Linked DNA regions of Phyllobacterium zundukense. The protein of the gene in region 1 interacts with the protein of each later gene in a pairwise test. Links are inferred from orthologs where the notes say so. Each region holds a gene or a part of one and is shown in the gene's direction. Other genes may lie near its edges.

Region 1 (6,402 bases):
AATGCGCGCGCTACAGTCGGGACCTTGCTGCGGCTGAAAGCCGTGCCTGTGATCAATGAAAATGACACAGTAGCCACCACCGAAATTCGTTACGGTGACAATGACCGGCTTGCGGCACGCGTCGCGACCATGATGGGTGCGGATCTGTTGATCCTGCTTTCCGATATCGATGGGCTCTATACGGCTCCACCGCACCAGAATCCTGATGCGCAATTCCTGCCTGTCGTCGAGGCGATCACGCCGGAAATCGAGGCGATGGCTGGAGCGGCTGCGTCGGAATATTCACGCGGTGGCATGAAGACCAAGCTCGACGCCGGCAAGATCGCCAATGCAGCGGGCACGGCCATGATCATCGCATCGGGCACGCGCTTCAATCCGCTGGCGGCGATCGACAAAGGTGAGCGCTCCACACTTTTCAAGGCAAGCTCGACGCCAGTTAACGCCTGGAAGACGTGGATATCCGGTAATCTTGAGCCATCAGGGCGGCTGGTGATCGACGAGGGCGCTCTGGTTGCGCTGAAGTCCGGGAAGTCACTGCTCGCCGCAGGTGTGCGCGAAGTCGCCGGCCAGTTCATGCGAGGCGACACCGTTGCGGTCTATGGTCCCGATGGACGCGAGGCGGCGCGCGGCCTTGTTGCCTATGATGCAGCAGATGCTACAAAAATTGCCGGGCGCAAGACCAATGAGATTGCGACAATTCTCGGTTATGATGCGCGTTCCGCGATCATTCATCGCGACGATCTGGTGGTGCGTGCGGCAAGGCGCGTGGCCACCGCCAAGGAGTGAACGATGTTGAGACGAGTGGATGCAGAGCAATCCGTTGCGGAATTGATGGCCGATATCGGTCGTAAGGCGCGCGCAGCTGCACAGCCACTATCCATCGCGCCTCCAGACCAGAAAACGGCGGCTCTCTTGGCCATGGCCGACGCGATCGATCGCCGCAGCGCCGAAATCCTTACGGCGAACAAGCGCGATATGGCAAACGGCTTGGAAGCGGGCATGGCTGCTTCCCTCCTCGACCGGCTGAAGCTCGACGACAAGCGTATCGCCGGCATTTCGGAAAGCATCCGCACGATCGCCGAGCTTAAGGATCCAGTTGGAGATATCATTGCCGAATGGGATCGCCCCAATGGTCTGCACATCGAGCGCGTGCGCACACCGCTCGGTGTCATCGGGGTGATTTACGAGAGCCGTCCAAACGTGACGGCAGATGCAGGTGCGCTTTGCCTCAAATCCGGCAATGCGGTGATCCTGCGCGGCGGCTCGGATTCGATCCATTCGTCGAATGCCATTTGCGAGGCTCTGTTGGAAGGCCTTGAAGTTTCTGGCCTGCCGAAGGATGCGATCCAACTGGTCCCGACCACGGATCGTGCGGCGGTTGGCGAAATGCTCAAAGGTCTTGGGGGCAATCTCGATGTGATCATTCCGCGCGGCGGCAAAAGCCTTGTGGCGCGTGTACAATCGGAAGCCCGAGTGCCGGTCTTTGCCCATCTGGAGGGGCTCTGCCATCTCTACATAGATGCCTCTGCTGATCTTGCCATGGCACGCAAGATCGCGGTGAACGCGAAAATGCGCCGGACGGGGGTTTGCGGCTCTGCCGAAACACTTCTCGTCGATAGGCTCATCGCGCCATCGCATCTGGTGCCCTTGCTCGAGGATCTGCGTGCAGCAGGCTGCGAAATTCGCGGCGACAGCGCAGTGACCGAGCTCTTTGCTGACGCCAAACGCGCTACGGATGAAGATTGGTCGACGGAATATCTGGATGCGATCATCTCGGTAAAGCTGGTCGACGGCATCGGCGGCGCGATCGGACATATCAATCACTATTCGTCGCATCATACGGAAGCCGTGATCGCCGAGGATTTGCATGTCGTGGAGCGGTTTTTCAACGAGATCGACTCGGCCATTCTCCTGCACAATGCCTCGACGCAATTTGCCGATGGCGGCGAATTTGGCATGGGTGCCGAGATCGGCATTGCCACAGGCAAGATGCATGCGCGGGGGCCCGTCGGTGTTGAACAATTGACTTCATTCAAGTACCGCGTACGCGGTAATGGTCAGACGCGTCCGTGATAATAAAACAGGCGCTGCGAGCGAGCTTCCCCGGCGTCAGCGAAGCGCATTTGCGCATGCCTTTCGTTGAAAAGGGGATGACGGTCGGCTTGTTTGGCGGTTCCTTCAATCCACCGCATGCGGGTCATGCACTTGTTGCCGAAATCGCGCTGCGACGCCTGAAGCTCGACCAGCTCTGGTGGATCGTCACCCCGGGTAATCCGCTCAAGGACACACGCCATCTGGCGCCTCTGGCCGAACGCCTGGTACGCTGTGAAGCCCTCATACATGATCCGCGAATAAAGATCACTGCTTTCGAGGCGGCCCACCAAATTCGCTATACCGCGGATACGCTTGCAATGATAAAGGCGCGTAATCCGGGCGTGCATTTTGTCTGGATCATGGGGGCTGACAATCTCGCGGATTTTCACCGCTGGCAGCGTTGGCAGAAGATCGCGCTTACTTTCCCCATTGCAGTCATCGACCGGCCAGGATCGACACTGGCGTTCCTTTCGTCGCGCATGGCAAAGACATTCGACTACGCGCGGATCGACGAGACCGACGCACCGATGCTTGCCCGCTCGAAGGCGCCAGCCTGGACATTCATTCATGGACCAAGGTCATCGTTGTCGTCGACCGACATTCGCAACGGAGCGGCGAAACCCAAAGGCTAACGATTGCGTTACAAGCTGCGTATGACTTACTTCGATATGACGTCTTGAAAGTGTCATGCGACTCTGCCTATCTTAAAAGCGTGCAGTAAGAATACAGACTGCGGCGCGTTGTTCTTAAGGGAAAGGAAATACACTGAGAACAGCATTTCAGAAGAAGGATGCCTTGGCACCTTCAACGGCGGAGATGAACGGAATCAATTCCGTATCTCTTGCCCTCCAGTCAGTCCTTGCCAGTCTCGAAGACTCCAAGGCTGAAAACATTGTCCCCATCGACCTTCGAGGCAAGTCCGTCATCGGTGACCATATGGTTATCGCGTCGGGACGTTCGCATCGTCATGTGACGGCGGTCGCGGACCAGCTTTTGCGCGCTCTGAAAGAGAACGGGCATGGCAATGGCGTGAAGGTCGAAGGTCTAGCCAGCGGTGACTGGGTGCTGATCGACACGGGCGATATCATCATCCATATTTTCCGCCCCGAAGTACGCGAGTTCTACAACATCGAAAAGATGTGGCAGGCTCCCGAACTAGACGGAGAGACCGTGCATTAATCGAACGATCGGGACGCTCGGGCCGGGAGGCTGGTGAACGTTCTGAACGTTGACATATCTTGGGCCGGTGGCTGATCGGTTCGAATGTTTTCGGGTCGAACAGTCCCGGATACTGGAGAGTGCCATGCGTATCACTGTTTTTGCCGTGGGCCGGATGAAATCTGGCCCCGAACGGGAATTGGCAGGCCGCTATTTTGACCGCCTGAAAAAGACCGGTACCCCGCTTGGCCTCGAATTCTCCTCCGTCACTGAAATTTCTGAAAGCCGCGCTCAGCAGCCGGAATTACGCAAGCAGGAAGAATCCTCCAAGGTTCTCGAAGCGCTGGATCAGGGCGGAGTTCTTGTCCTGCTCGATGAGCGCGGCAAGACGATGCCTTCCGAAGCTTTCGCCCAAGCTATTGCGCGATTTCGCGACGCGGGCAAACGCCAGCTTCTCGTAGCCATCGGCGGACCGGATGGACACGACGCGTCTCTGCGCGACCGCGCCGACCTTGTTCTCGCGCTCGGCGCCATGACATGGCCGCATCAGATCGTCCGCATCCTTGTTGCGGAACAGCTTTACCGCACAACGACGATCCTCTCAGGACATCCCTATCACCGGGTGTGAGCTCATTCAGCCCTCGTTCATACCCGGCTACCGATAACAGCGATCTGACGATCATTACGAAAATATAATGATCTCAATGCTTTTCGGGCGAACCCCTCATCTCTATTTCTTGATAACATGCATCAAGATGAGTGCTCATCGTCTGCGCAACAAGATGGAACGGGTTAGATGAACGAGACAGCCAGAACAGCCAAGCCGGACAAGGCGTCGCCCGATACGTCCAATGTCACATTTATACCGGGGGCTGTTCCGCCAGGACGAAAGAAACGGCGCTCGCGTCTATGGGTATGGCTGCCTGTTGTCCTCGTCGCGGCAGGTACTGGCTATTATGCGTGGAGCCAATACAAAGCCTCTATATCGACCGCCGCGGTGGTAACGCAGGCTGTTGTGCGCGGCGACATCGAGAACGCCGTGACTGCTGTTGGGACGCTCGATTCGATCAAGTCAGTTGATGCCGGTGCGCAGGTTTCCGGACAGTTGAAGGTGTTGCATGTCGCTATCGGTGACAAGGTCACGCAGAACCAGCTGATTGGCGAGATTGATCCCGCTACTATCCAGAACCGGATTGAAATCGACCAGGCGGAACTTGCCAATCTTCTGGCGCAGCTCGTCTCCAAGAAAGCACAGCTTGTGCTGAAGCAGGCCAACATCGACCGGCAGCGTAACCTAGTGGCGACGCGCAGTGTTTCGCAGTCGACCCTTGATCAGGCCGTCGCGGATCTTGCGGCAGCCGAGGCCGATGTGAATGCCCTGGAGGCGCAGATCCGCAAACAAAAGGCGACGCTTGATGGCGATGAGGTGGATCTCGGCTACACGAAGATCTACGCACCGATGGCCGGCACCATTGCGGCAGTTCCGGTCAAGGAAGGCCAGACGCTGAATGCGAGCCAGACCGCGCCGACCATCGTCACGATTGCCGATCTCTCGACTATGACGGTCAAGGCGCAGGTTTCGGAAGCGGACGTCAGCAAGCTCAAGATCGGTATGGATGCCTATTTCACGCTGCTGGGTCAACCGGGCAAGCGCTATACCGGCAAGTTGCGGCAGATACAGCCAACGCCGGATATCGAAAACAACGTCGTTCTTTACTACGCGCTGTTTGACGTCCCCAATCCTGACGGTGATTTGATGATCTCGATGAGTGCCCAGGTGTTCTTCGTGCAATCGGCCGCTAAGAATGTGCTGGTCGTGCCAAGTGCCGCTATTCACTCCACGAGCGGTTCGCGTCGCGAAGCGGCCGATGGTGCACCGCGCAAGGCCGAAGTTGCCGTGGTCACCTCTTCCGGTGCGACTGAGATGCGGGAAGTCGAGGTTGGCATCCGCAACCGCGTCAATGCCGAGATCAAGAGCGGTCTGAAAGAAGGCGACCTGGTTGTCGTTGGATCGGGGAGCGATGGCGATGCAACAACGACGACCCGTGGTACCGGCAATCGTTCGCAACGCGGCATGCGCATGCCGCCGATGTTCTAAGCCGTGACCGCTATTATTTCGCTCAAGGATATCAGCAAGACCTACTATAATGGCGATCTCGCCGTTGAGGTCCTGCATGGCATTTCGCTCGATATCGAGGCGGGTGAGTTCGTCGCGATCATTGGGCAATCCGGCTCTGGCAAGTCGACGCTGATGAATATTCTTGGCTGTCTCGACAAGCCGACCAGTGGCAACTATCTGCTCGACGGCGAACATGTATCCGGTTTTGAGCCAGACGAACTCGCGGGGTTAAGGCGGCGCACCTTTGGTTTCGTCTTCCAGAGCTATAATCTGATACCGACGGCCAGCGCGCAGGAAAATGTCGAGGTCCCTGCAGTTTATGCGGGTGCATCCGCGCGCGACAGGCACGACCGGGCTGAGGCGCTTCTCAGTTCGCTGAAGCTCGGCGACAGGCTGGACCATCGCCCCAATCAACTTTCCGGCGGTCAGCAACAGCGTGTTTCCATTGCGCGGGCGCTGATGAATGGCGGGCGCATCATCCTTGCCGACGAACCAACCGGCGCCCTTGACAGCCAGAGCGGCGAAGAGGTGATGGCGCTCTTGCGCAGCATGAACGAAAGCGGCCATACGATCATCGTCATCACGCATTCGCGTGAAGTTGCCGAACAGGCCGACCGGCTGATCGAGCTGCGCGATGGCCGCGTCATTTCTGACCGCACCAAGAAGCGGAGAAGCAATCCGGAGGCCGCTTCAGGACTTAAACAAAAGGCGGTTGAAGGTGTTGCAGCGATTGCCGATGTAACGGAAGCTATCAAGATGGCTATTCGTGCACTGCGCGCCAATTTATTCCGCACGATACTCACTCTGCTCGGCATCGTCATTGGCGTGGGGTCCGTGGTAGCCATGCTGGCCATCGGTACCGGGGCGCAGAATTCAGTGCTGGATCGCATTTCGTCGATGGGCTCGGACCTCCTCGTCGTTCGACCGAATATGGCCAACTTCCGGGGTGGCACAGGCGGTAGCGTCGTCACGCTGATCCCGGCCGACGCCGATGCCATTCTCGAGCTGCCGAATGTTGCGTTTGCGGTGCC
Region 2 (6,264 bases), 3.2 Mb from region 1 along the record:
TGTAGAAGTCATCACGCCGAATCCGAAGACCTCGGGCGGTGCGCGCTGGAACTATCTGGCGGCCTGGGCCTGGGCTTACGGCCAATTTGGCGGCGATGAAGCCAAGATCAAGGACTATATCAGCACGCTGTTCCAGCACGTTCCGGTTCTTGACACCGGTGCCCGCGGTTCGACGACCACCTTCGCCCAGCGTGAACTTGGTGACGTGCTGCTAGCCTGGGAAAACGAAGCCTATCTTTCGCTGGCCGAATTCGGCGCCGACAAGTTTGATATCGTCGTTCCGCCACAGTCGATTCTGGCCGAACCACCGGTTGCCGTCGTTGATGCGAATGTCGACGCGAAAGGCACGCGCAAAACGGCAGAAGCCTATCTTCAGTATCTCTACTCGGAAGAGGGTCAGACACTGGCCGCAAAGCACTTCTACCGTCCGGCAGAACCGGAATTGGTCCCAGCCGACCTAGTGAAAAAATTACCGGAGTTGAAACTGGTGACGATCGATGATCCAATCTTCGGTGGATGGGCGAAAGCACAGCCCTACCACTTCGGAGATGGCGGAACGTTTGACCAGATTTATAAGCCGAAACAGTAACAGCATGATTTCCAACCTCGCGAAAGCGGGTTGGCGGTTTAAGAGGCCGAGTGTCATTCCAGGGTTTGGATTGACACTCGGCTTCACTCTTGCCTACCTCGCATTGATTGTACTCATCCCTTTAACAGGCCTCGTATGGCGCTCCGCATCCTTGGGCTTTTCAGGATTTTGGCATGTCGCCATTGACCCACGCACTGTAAACGCCCTGAAGATCAGCTTTGGCACGTCCCTTGTGGCGGCTGTGATCAATGTCGTTTTCGGCGTTGTTGTCGCATGGGTGCTTGTACGCTATCGGTTTCCGGGTCGACGCATCGTCGACGCCATCGTCGACCTGCCCTTTGCGCTGCCAACGGCCGTCGCAGGTATCGCGCTGACGTCGATCTATGCCAAGAATGGCTGGATTGGGCATTTGCTGGAGCCTCTAGGCATCAAGGTCGCGTTTACACCGGTCGGTATCACCATCGCCCTGATTTTCGTCGGTCTTCCATTCGTTGTCCGGACAGTGCAGCCAGTGATGGAAGAAATTCGCAAGGAGGTGGAGGAGGCTGCCGCAACGCTCGGTGCCAATCGGTTTCAGACAATTACCCAGGTGCTTCTGCCAGGATTGCAACCGGCAATTCTCACCGGTTTCGCCTTGGCATTTGCCCGTGCTGTTGGTGAATATGGCTCCGTCATCTTCATCGCCGGCAACCTGCCTTACGTTTCCGAAATTGCGCCGCTTTTGATCGTGATCCGTCTGGAGGAATTCGACTATGCCGGAGCGACGGCGATCGCCACGATCATGCTTATGATTTCGTTTTTCATGCTCTTTGTGATCAATCTCATTCAGGCCTGGAGCCGCAGGAGGTATGGTTATGGCAGTTGATCAGCCGCGAACCACCGACCCGACGGCCATGGCCCGGCATGCGACGACAGAACGACGAACGGCCCGCTACCTGTTGACTGGTACAGCCCTGATTTTCCTCGGGCTATTCCTTGTGCTGCCGCTCGTTTCGGTTTTTGTCGAGGCCTTCCGGAAGGGACCTGCCGCCTATTTCGCCGCGTTTGCCGAAGCCGACGCGCTCGCTGCGATACGCCTGACCTTGCTCGTGGCAGCCATTGCGGTACCGCTTAATGTCATCTTTGGCGTCGTTGCAGCGTGGGCAATCGCCAAGTTCGAATTCAAGGGCAAGGCGTTTTTGACTACCTTGATCGATCTGCCGTTTTCAGTTTCGCCGGTCATTTCCGGCCTTGTCTACGTGCTCCTGTTCAGCTCGCACAGCGTGCTTGGACCCTGGTTCAAATCGCACGGAATTGAAATTCTGTTTGCGGTTCCCGGCATCGTCCTTGCTACCGTTTTCGTCACTTTCCCCTTCGTTGCACGGGAACTGATCCCGCTGATGCAGGAACAAGGCACAACGGACGAGGAAGCAGCCCTCTCGCTTGGTGCCAATGGCTGGCAAACGTTCTGGCATGTCACCCTCCCCAATATCAAATGGGGCTTGCTCTATGGCGTGCTTTTGTGCAACGCCCGGGCCATGGGGGAATTTGGCGCAGTGTCCGTCGTTTCAGGCCATATTCGCGGCCTGACCAACACAATGCCACTGCATGTCGAAATTCTTTACAACGAATATAATTTTGTCGCTGCTTTTGCGGTGGCTTCGCTTCTGGCGTTGCTTGCGCTGGTAACTCTCGTTCTCAAGTCTCTCCTGGAGCTGAGATACGGGACGGAGCTTCGCGCAGCCGGCGGACACTGAGAGGAATAAAAATGGACGTTCGCGTAAGTGGTGTACGCAAGGAATTCGATCGCTTTCCAGCGCTGCACGACGTGTCGCTTGAAATCAATTCGGGCGAGCTGATCGCCCTGCTTGGACCATCCGGATCGGGGAAGACAACGCTTTTGCGGCTGATTGCCGGCCTTGAGTCGCCAACTGAAGGCAAGGTTTTCTTCGGTGACGAAGATGCGTCACTGAAATCGGTACAGGAGCGCAATGTTGGATTTGTCTTCCAGCACTACGCGCTGTTCCGGCATATGACGGTGATCGACAATGTTGGTTTTGGTCTGAAGGTTCGGCCCAATTCCAATCGCCCGAGCAGCGAGGAAATTCGCCGGCGCTCATCGGAACTTCTGGATTTCGTTCAGCTTTCCGGTCTCGAAAAGCGCTATCCAGCGCAGCTCTCCGGCGGCCAGCGCCAGCGCGTTGCCCTCGCCCGGGCGATGGCGATCGAACCCAGGATACTGCTTCTCGACGAGCCCTTTGGTGCACTTGATGCAAAAGTGCGCAAGGAATTGCGCCGCTGGCTGCGCGAGATCCACGATAAGACCAAGCACACCACAGTCTTTGTGACGCATGACCAGGATGAGGCGTTGGAACTGGCGGACCGTGTCGTCGTCATGAGCCAAGGCAGGATCGAGCAGATCGGGACTCCCGATGAGGTCTATGACAAGCCGAATTCACCCTTCGTCTATAGTTTCATCGGCGAATCGAGCGTCCTCGGGGTCCGTGTCGAAAACGGCGAATTGTGGCTTGCTGACCGGAAGATTGGCCTCAAGAGCGATCTTCCCGACGGCGACGCATCGCTATACTTCAGGCCCCACGATGTCGAACTTGTTGAAAATTCTGACGCATGCATCACCGGAACCGTGGTGGCAAGCCGCCGTGTGGGCGCGACAAGGCGGGTCGAGCTTGAAGTCGGCGGAGCTTCCGAACGCATCGAAATAGGAATTTCTGCCGAACATCCCGCGAAGGAAATGAGCGGGATTGCATTCCGTCCCAAGCATTGGCGGACATTTCCAAAGAGCTGACACAAACAGCATCGAACACGAGGACCGGGATTGAGCAAATCCCGGTCTTTCTTGTTTGGAAGCGAACTTTCCGAACAATCCGCGTGTTTCGCGGCAATGGTTCAAAACTACACACAAAGCCTAATGGAAATCTGACTCATTTTCATCAAAACTGATCGCTAACAACAAAAGTGGTGATAGCTTAATTGCCATGACCTGATTAGATCGTAAACTGACTCATGGGTACTCGACCCATCACCAACTCTGTGTTGCAATCTCGAAGATTTTTTCTTCCCAACCGAAACGAAGGCAAATGCCCGTATTGAGTTTTTTTCAAGCATTCGCATCCCAGAAGAAAACTGTTGGTCAGATCCTTTCTGTCCAGCCCAACCCCATCAGAGCTCATTATAAGTCCATTGATGATCTGAGGGACCTGGGAGCCCGCGTGGCGAGAGGCGAGGATGTCCGCCTGCCCGATTACGAGCCGATGGTTTTCGAGCAGCGAACCGTTGAAAACGCCCGTCTGATCCTGCATTCCTATCGTTCTTCCGATGCCGCAGCGCGCAAAGGGGAGACCATCACACCGGCGGCACAATGGTTGCTCGACAACTATTACCTCGTCGACCAGAATATCCAGCAGGTCGAGCGCGACCTTCCCAAAAAATTCTTCCGGCAATTGCCGTCACTGACAAGCAAGCCGGAAATTCCGCGGGTCATGGCGCTTGCATGGCTGTATGTCGCCCATACCGACAGCCAATTTTCGCTGAACAGCCTGAGTGCCATCGTTGAAGGCTTCCAGACCGTCGGGCCGCTGCATATCGGTGAATTGTGGGCGCTGCCGTCTGCCGTCCGGTTTATCCTGATCGAAAATGCCCGGCGCCTGTCCCTACGCGTCGAGCGCGCCCGCCGTATGCGCGCCTACGCCAACAGTGTCGCCGATGAAATCACCCTGAATTCCGACAAGGATACGCTGCCGCAGCTTTTGGCCCAGTATGCCACTGCGGCGCGCGACAGTACCTTTGCCACCCATTTGCTTTATCGACTGCGCGGCGGCGCTACCCATTCCGGTGCGGCGGTGGCATGGCTCGAAGAAGAGCTCGAAAAGAACGGCAGCGATGCTGAAGATGCCATCATCCAGGAACATACGCGCCAGTCTACCGGCGGCGTGACGATGGGCAATCTCATCCGCAGCCTGAAATCCATTGACGACGTCGACTGGATCACCTGGTTCGAAACTGTCAGCGGCGTGGACGCCGTGCTGCGCGAGCATTCCAATTTTGATGCGCTCGATTTCCATTCGCGCAATGCCTATCGCGTTGCCATTGAAAAGATTGCCCGCCGTTCGGGCAAGAGCGAACAGGACATTACCGAGGCAGCCCTCGATCTCGCACATAAGAGCGCGGAAGAGACAGGTGCCGAGGTTGGTGTCACCGAGCAGCGGAAACGGGACGTCGGCTATTATCTTGCCGGCGAAGGCCGCGCGGAACTTGAAGCAACCTGTAGCTATAGGCCGACAGTTCTTGAGCGCTGGGTGCGCTTTTACCGCAAACTTGGCCTGGCAGGGCTCTGGGCGCCGGCGTCGTTCTTCTCGATCGCCATCCTGCTCCTGATCCACTATTGGCTGCGGCGTTTCGGCCTATCCAGCGATCTGACGCTGCTATTCACCCTTCTTGCTGTATTCCCCACGATGGAGACGGCCAACGGGTTCGTCAACTGGATCATACCAATGTTCATGCCGCCAACGCGGCTCATTGGCTTCGAATACAAGAACGGACTGCCACAGGAGGCAAAGACCCTTGTTGCCGTGCCGACATTGATCACATCGCGTGATTCCGTCGATGAACACATCCGCAATCTCGAGGTGCACTATCTCACCAATCCGCGAGGCGAGGTCTATTTTGCGCTCCTGACCGACTGGGCCGACAGCAAGGTCGAGCAGACCGACGACGATCTCGATATTTTCGACTATGCGCGCGAAAAAATCACTGCGCTCAACAACCATTACACCCAGAACAATCCTCGCTTCTTCCTGCTGCACCGCAAGCGCCTGTTCAATGCACAAGAGAATTGCTGGATGGGCTGGGAGCGCAAGCGGGGCAAGCTGCACGAACTCAATATGCTTTTGCGCGGCGACAAGGACACGACCTATTTCCCCACGAATGAGGAAGTGCCGACCGACATCAAATTTGTAATGACGCTCGATTCCGATACACGGCTGACACCGGATTCGGTCAACCGCCTCGCAGGCAAGCTGGTGCATCCGCTCAATCGTCCTATCTACAGGCCGAAATCGGGTCGCGTGGTCAGCGGCTATTCCATTCTTCAGCCGCGGGTGACGCCCTCGCTTACCACCGGCGACGATGCCTCGTTCCTGCAGCGAGTCTTCTCCGTAAACCGCGGCATCGACCCCTATGTCTTCGCGGTTTCCGACGTTTACCAGGACGTTCTTGGTGAAGGAACATTCACCGGCAAGGGACTTTACGACGTCGACTTTTTTGAAGCAGCTCTTGACAGCAAGATCGGCGAAAATTCTGTCCTCAGCCATGATCTGCTCGAAGGCGGTTATGCACGCAGTGCTCTCGTCAGCGATGTCGAGGTGGTCGAGGATTATCCGACCGGCTACAACGTCGACATCTCCCGCCACCATCGCTGGACTCGCGGCGATTGGCAGCTGCTGCCCTATCTATTCAGCACCAAGCCCGGTGTGACGGCTGTCACGCGCTGGAAGATGGTCGACAATCTGCGCCGCTCCCTGGCGCCGATATTCTGGATCATTGCAGCCATAGCCGGGTGGACATTGCTCCCGCCAGGACTCGCCACTCTGTGGCAGTGTTTCCTGATCTTCAGCATGTTCATCGTTCCGACGATGATTCTGTTCACCAATCTCGTGCCGACAGACATGAACCTGTCG
Region 3 (6,224 bases), 1.5 Mb from region 1 along the record:
CAATCCGCCGGCCAAGAACAAGTACCAGTACTGGACAGGCGGCTCCCCGATCGGCGCATTCGACGAGTGGCTGGCGAAGACGACAGAGCATCCGGGTTCCTGGTGGAATCATTGGCAAAAATGGATTGAATCGCAGGACAAGGCACGCGTTCCTGCGCGCCAACCAGGCGAAAACAACATCGAGATTCTCGCTGAAGCGCCGGGAACCTATGTCCGCATACGTGTATGAAAATAGCCGTTAGATGCTGTGGATAGCCGCAAAGAAGATTTAACGACAATGGCAAGAAAGTGGCCAATCACGTTTTTGCCTCATTCTACCTATACTTGACGTCTTGTGCAGCCGACGAAAGTTCATTAACTCTGGCGACTCTCTGCCGGTGTTATTTGCACTTCAATAGAACTTCGCGAGCTTTCTGCTCTTTCAAAAGCGGACCGGACTGAACGTTTACAGGGCCCGGAAAAGACGAGACGGGGGAATCGTTGAACATACTGCTAGCTTCAGTTTCAGCCCTTCGGGCGAGTACGGTAGCGTGCGTTATTGTGCTTGCCGGCATCGCTGCAACTTCGTGCACCGCGACTGGATCAAGCCCTAACGTCACATCCGCCCTGACCGCCGCCTCAGAAAACGCCGCAACCGGCGATGTAAAGCACGCAGCCGATTCTTCACTGCCCTCCGGCGGAAGCCAAACGGTTAGTCCCGAAGCGCTGGCGCTGGCCGGCAGTACTGAAACGAATGCCCTGCAGGCGATAAATCAGGCAGCGACCAAGCCCGCCGACAGCAAGACAGCGCAAGCAGGTGCCGCAACGACACCGTCAGCAACGGACACCCAGCAAGCGGCTGCGACACCCGCTCCCGCCGAGGTGAAGCCGCCCGTCAAGACATCCCTGTTCGGCTCGAGCACGCCCGCCAAAGCAGAAGAAACCCAGCAGGTTGCCAGCGCAGCAACAGCCAGCGCCGAGCAGCCTGTAAAGACATCGCTGTTCGGAAGCTCGACAAAGGTGGAGCCGGCCCCACAGCCGACACAAGACCAAGAGGCACAAAAGCCCGCAGCGGAAGCAAAGGGCATTGATGCCAAAGCAGAAGCCGCCAACGCTGAACAAGCTGCAGCGCCCGAGAAAAAGCCAGCCACTGCGGCTCCAAGCAAGGACAACGGGCTTCTTCTCAGGCTCTTCTCCAACAATCAGACGAAATCCGCGGCCAACCGCCAGATCGCAATCATCGCGCCGAAATCGCAACCGAAGCTGCGAGCTGTCGAAGCATCGGTCCAGACTGCCTCGGCGCTCCCCTCTGCCGAATCATTTGCCGGTAAAACCGAACATTTGTCGTCGCTGCCCGGCGTACGGCCGAATGCCGGCATCCAGATCATGCAGCGCGACAGCCTCTATGATGATGATGACGTCGAAGCAGCCGCTGCTCCGGTAATTCTGGCTTCGGCTGCCGGTCTTGCGCGCCTTGCGCCGAACGGCCTCAAGGTACAGCGCGAAAGCGTCCAGGTAGCTTGCCTCAAGCCGCAGCTCGTCGGTATTCTCAAGACCCTTGAGCGCCGCTACGGAAAGGCGGTGATTGTAACGTCCGGTTATCGCAGTCCGCCCTACAATCGCCTGGTCAATGGCGCCAAGGCTTCTCTGCACATGTCCTGTGCTGCGGCAGATATCCAGATTCCTGGGGTTTCCAAGTGGGAACTCGCCAATTTTGCCCGCTCCATGCCGGGTCGTGGCGGTGTTGGCACTTATTGTCACACCGAATCGGTGCATGTCGATATCGGCCCACGGCGTGACTGGAACTGGCGCTGCTCACGCGGAAGAGCCTGAGCCGGTCAACGAAACAGGACCCGGAACCGCCGGTGTGCCTCATCCGTCGGGTTGGAAATCGAACAAATTTCATTTTTTCAAAAAAAGAATGCTTTATGGGGTTGCGGCGCAAAAACTGTTTCACTATAAGCCGCTTAACCGAGCGGCGCCCATCGTCTAGCGGTTAGGACGGCGCCCTTTCACGGCGCAAACAGGGGTTCGATTCCCCTTGGGCGTACCAGGTTTCTTCCCGGAAAATCAAAAGCTTATAATAAAAAGCTCCCACGCTTCACGCGCGGCTGCAAAGAAAACGGCCAGCTCTGAACAAGCCGGCCGTCTGGATACTTCGCTGATCTCGCCTAGTTGGCTGGAGCCGGTTTTGCCGGATCCGGCGCTGGAGTCGTTGGTGCCGGAGTGGGGGCCGCAGGCTCAGATGTGGTCGCTGGCGGCGTGGCTGTACCTTCGGCCGGCTTGTTGTCACAAGCTGCCAAAGTGAATGCAGCAACTGCAACAAACGGTAGGAAAAACTTGAGTTTCATCATGTCTCCTCCTGATGAGTTTCGTCCCTGCGCATAGAATGTGACAGTCTTGTAGATTAGAACAGTCCAGTTTTTTCAAGCTTTGTCACCGCCTGTTAGACAAAGTTATGCGACCCGAATCATGAGCTGACCTATCATAAATTACTGCCGCGACTCATATCGGCGGCAGTAGGGTTCGGTTCAACCTCCAAGCGAGCCCGATTCTCCCACCCCAGAGCAAACTAACCTGCCTTTCAGAGGCAGGTTTTTTTATGTGCGGAAGGTCTCTTCGATCGGCAACGTCCTGATCGATTGTTCTGGAGCGAGAGGTCGGCTAAACCGCTCGCATGATCTTCACATCCCCTCTCGTCACCGGCAGACTGGTTCAGCGCTACAAGCGATTCCTCGCCGATATCGTTCTTGATGATGGCATTGCGATCACAAGCTCGGTTCCCAATACCGGTTCCATGCTTGGCCTGACGGATCCCGGCATCAGGGTGTGGCTGTCGCTTTCTGATGGTCCCAAGCGCAAATATCCGCATACATTGCAGATGGTCGAGGCGCAGGGCACCATGGTCGGCATCAATACCGGGCTGCCCAACCGCATCGCCGAAGAAGCGATCCTTGCCGGCCTGCTGTCATCGCTGAGCGGCTATGCCGAATTGAAACGCGAGCAGAAATACGGTGCCAATTCGCGCATCGATATCCTGCTGCGTGACCCGGATCGCCCCAGTGCCTATGTCGAGGTCAAGAACGTTCATTTTTCGCGCAAGGCCGGACTGGCCGAATTTCCTGATTCCCCGACGGCACGCGGCGCAAAACATCTGGACGAGCTTGGCAACATGGTTGAAAATGGCCATCGTGGTGTCATGCTCTACGTCATCCAGCGCGGAGACTGTGATTGCTTGAAAATCTGCGGTGATCTCGACCCGGTCTACGCCTTAGCTTTTGAACGGGCGATGCGGCGCGGGGTTGAAGCTTACGCAGTAAAATGCCACATCACGCCTGCAGGTATTGTTGCGATAAGCACGATGCCGATTATCGATTGACGCCAACCGGACAGCACAATGGTCACCTATCTCGACGCGCAGAGCGCGCCTCTTAAAAACACCGGGCAGATCAGGCTTCACGGCCCGGAAGGGTTCGAGGCCATGCGCAAGGCATGCCAGCTGACAGCGCGCTGTCTCGATGAGCTCGCGTCGATCGTCGCGCCGGGCGTGACGACCAACACCATCGACCGATTTGTTTTCGAATTCGGTGCCGATCACGGCGCCCTGCCCGCAACCCTGAATTATCGCGGCTACACCAAATCGAGCTGTACCTCGATCAACCACGTGGTCTGCCACGGCATTCCCGATGACAAGCCTTTGCGTGAGGGCGATATCGTGAATGTCGACGTGACCTATATCCTCGATGGCTGGCATGGCGATTCAAGCCGCATGTACCCGGTCGGCGAAATCAAGCGCGCTGCCGAACGGCTGATGGAAGTCACCCATGAGAGCCTGATGCGCGGTATCGCTGCCGTGCGCCCCGGCGCCCGGACAGGCGCCATTGGTGCCGCGATCCAGACCTATGCGGAAGCGGAGCGCTGCTCGGTGGTGCGCGATTTCTGTGGCCATGGTGTCGGCCAGCTCTTTCACGACGCGCCGAATATTCTGCACTATGGCACGCCGAACGAAGGCGTCGAACTGCGTGAAGGCATGATCTTCACCATCGAGCCGATGATCAATCTCGGCCGGCCGCACGTGAAGGTTCTTGCTGATGGCTGGACGGCCGTTACCCGCGACCGCTCGCTGACCGCACAATATGAGCACACGGTAGGCGTCACCAATAATGGTTGCGAGATCTTTACATTATCGCCCGCCGGCCTGTTTGCGCCGGGCCTGAAACTCGAGTAGGAATGCGAGGCAGATGAGCGAAGAAAAGCCAGAACAGACTTTCTTCCTCAACGAGCCTTCCGCGAAACTCTCCCCAAAACAACCTGCCGTTGAGCCAGAAGACACCGAGCGCAACGCGGAGCGGAAGACCACGCCAGAGGAAGAGCCGCCGCACTATCTCGGCCATCGCGAGCGCATGAAAGAGCGCTTTCAGAACGTCGGGCATGCGGGATTCGCCGACTATGAAATGCTGGAAATGCTGCTCTATCGGTCGATCCGTCAGGGCGACACAAAACCGCTGGCCAAGGCACTTCTCGCCCGCTTTGGCTCGTTAGCAGAAGTTCTCGGCGCGCCCGAGCATCTCCTGCGCGAGGTCAGAGGCTGTGGTCCGGCGGTCGCATTCGATCTCAAACTGGTATCCGCCTTCACCCATCGCATCATTCGCAGCGATATTCGCGAAAAGACGGTGTTAAGCTCTTGGAGCAAAGTCATGGATTATTGCATTGCAGCCATGGCACATGAGACACGCGAGCAGTTTCGTATCCTGTTTCTCGACAAGAAAAACGCGCTGATCGCCGACGAAGTGCAGCAGGTCGGCACGATCGATCACACGCCTGTCTATCCGCGCGAAGTCATCGCACGGGCGCTGCAGCTCTCGGCGAGCGCGATCATCCTTACGCACAATCATCCCTCGGGCGATCCGACCCCCTCCAAGGCCGATATCGATATGACCAAGACCATCGCCAGTATCGGTGCACAAATGGGCATTGTCGTGCATGATCACATCATCATCGGCAAGAATGGCCATGCAAATCTCAAAGGGCTCAAACTTTTTTAGTCACAGCAACCACGATCAAATGCGCCGGACCGGAAGCCTTTATCTGAGTATTTGCTTTGAATGGAGGTTTGTATGAATCCGGTTGAGAAGGCGATCTGGTTTATCGAAGGGCATTTTGCCGAAGACATCACGCTGGACGATATTGCGGCTTCGGCTGGCCTGTCGCGCTTCTACATGTCGCGTGCATTTGCTGTTTTCACAGGCTGCTCCGTCAGTGGCTACTTACGTGGCCGGAGGCTGACCGAGGCAGCCAGGATCCTGTGCAATGGTGCCCCCGATATTCTCTGCGTCGCCCTCGATGCCGGTTACAGCTCCCATGAAGCGTTCACCCGGGCCTTCCGCGACCAGTTCGGCTTCACGCCCGAACAGGTCCGCGCACAGGGCCATCTCGAAAACATCCCATTGGTGGAGGCACTCAAAATGGACGAGTCATTTGTCGTAAATCTCGAAACACCCCGCATAGTCGAGGGCAAGCCGCTGCTCATCGCCGGAATTGGTGCTCGCTACAACTGCGAGACCAGCAAGGCGATCCCGTCACAATGGCAGCGCTTTGCCCCGCATTTCGGCCATGTATCGGGCCAGGTCGGTGATGTCGGCTATGGCGTCTGCTGCAACAGCGACGACGAAAACAACTTCGATTACATAGCGGGCGTGGAGGTTACAGACTTTTCCGACCTGCCGGCGGAGTTCAGCCGCGTACGTATTCCGGCACAGAAATATCTGGTCTTCGCCCACCGGGACCATATTTCGACGATCCGCAGCACAATGATGACGATCTGGGGCAAATATCTTCCCGAATCCGGACATGAGGTCGCCGACGCGCCGAATTTCGAGCGCTATGGTCCGGAATTCGATCCGCGAACCGGCAATGGTGGATTAGAAGTCTGGATTCCGGTCAAGAATTAATTTTCGAAAAGGGGCGGCAGCGCGGAGCTGCCGTCTCTCGATACGTCAATCCTGACATATCGCTGTCAGCACAAAATCCGCTATGATCAGCTCCCATGCCTGTGACTGGAGTGCCAACCATGCTGCAAGCCTGCTTGAACGGCGGACGAACGCGCGACTTCCATCCTGAAGTGCCCTTTACAGCGGCGGAACTCGCCCGCGATGCTGCGCGCGCCGTTAAGGCGGGGGCAAGCGAATTGCATATCCATCCCCGCAGTTCGGATGGCGCAGAGAGCCTCGATCCCGGCGATGTTG

Evidence for each region.
Region 2: the proteins of BLM14_RS00615 (region 1) and BLM14_RS16870 interact in binary tests that used the Escherichia coli proteins (3 or more experiments, as listed by UniProt). The link is inferred for Phyllobacterium zundukense from one-to-one orthologs.
Region 3: the proteins of BLM14_RS00615 (region 1) and sfsA interact in binary tests that used the Escherichia coli proteins (3 or more experiments, as listed by UniProt). The link is inferred for Phyllobacterium zundukense from one-to-one orthologs.

The regions. Positions count from the first base shown.
Region 1 is NZ_CP017940.1:124,026-130,427, forward strand. What follows is about bases 1-2,931. They hold BLM14_RS00615 (glutamate-5-semialdehyde dehydrogenase), read left to right. Parts: upstream 1-789; coding sequence 790-2,073; downstream 2,074-2,931. Other genes in these bases: proB (glutamate 5-kinase), read left to right, coding at 1-786; BLM14_RS00620 (nicotinate-nucleotide adenylyltransferase), read left to right, coding at 2,130-2,726; rsfS (ribosome silencing factor), read left to right, coding at 2,890-2,931. In the rest of the region: more of rsfS, read left to right, coding at 2,932-3,273; 23S rRNA (pseudouridine(1915)-N(3))-methyltransferase RlmH, read left to right, coding at 3,398-3,880; macrolide transporter subunit MacA, read left to right, coding at 4,049-5,350; BLM14_RS00640 (MacB family efflux pump subunit), read left to right, coding at 5,354-6,402. UniProt on the Escherichia coli protein: Catalyzes the NADPH-dependent reduction of L-glutamate 5-phosphate into L-glutamate 5-semialdehyde and phosphate. The product spontaneously undergoes cyclization to form 1-pyrroline-5-carboxylate.
Region 2 is NZ_CP017940.1:3,356,810-3,363,073, forward strand. The notes cover bases 1,563-4,355. They hold BLM14_RS16870 (sulfate/molybdate ABC transporter ATP-binding protein), read left to right. Parts: upstream 1,563-2,336; coding sequence 2,337-3,374; downstream 3,375-4,355. Other genes in these bases: cysW (sulfate ABC transporter permease subunit CysW), read left to right, coding at 1,563-2,325; BLM14_RS16875 (glycoside hydrolase family 94 protein), read left to right, coding at 3,667-4,355. Outside these bases: BLM14_RS16855 (sulfate ABC transporter substrate-binding protein), read left to right, coding at 1-589; sulfate ABC transporter permease subunit CysT, read left to right, coding at 594-1,454; more of cysW, read left to right, coding at 1,438-1,562; more of BLM14_RS16875, read left to right, coding at 4,356-6,264. UniProt on the Escherichia coli protein: Part of the ABC transporter complex CysAWTP involved in sulfate/thiosulfate import. Responsible for energy coupling to the transport system.
Region 3 is NZ_CP017940.1:1,577,351-1,583,574, reverse strand. Bases 1,755-4,507 are described here. They hold sfsA (DNA/RNA nuclease SfsA), read left to right. Parts: upstream 1,755-2,656; coding sequence 2,657-3,358; downstream 3,359-4,507. Other genes in these bases: radC (RadC family protein), read left to right, coding at 4,221-4,507; map (type I methionyl aminopeptidase), read left to right, coding at 3,377-4,207; BLM14_RS07890 (YcbK family protein), read left to right, coding at 1,755-1,812. Outside these bases: phaC (class I poly(R)-hydroxyalkanoic acid synthase), read left to right, coding at 1-229; more of BLM14_RS07890, read left to right, coding at 481-1,754; more of radC, read left to right, coding at 4,508-5,024; BLM14_RS07860 (AraC family transcriptional regulator), read left to right, coding at 5,097-5,930; BLM14_RS07855 (3-keto-5-aminohexanoate cleavage protein), read left to right, coding at 6,050-6,224. UniProt on the Escherichia coli protein: Binds to DNA non-specifically. Could be a regulatory factor involved in maltose metabolism.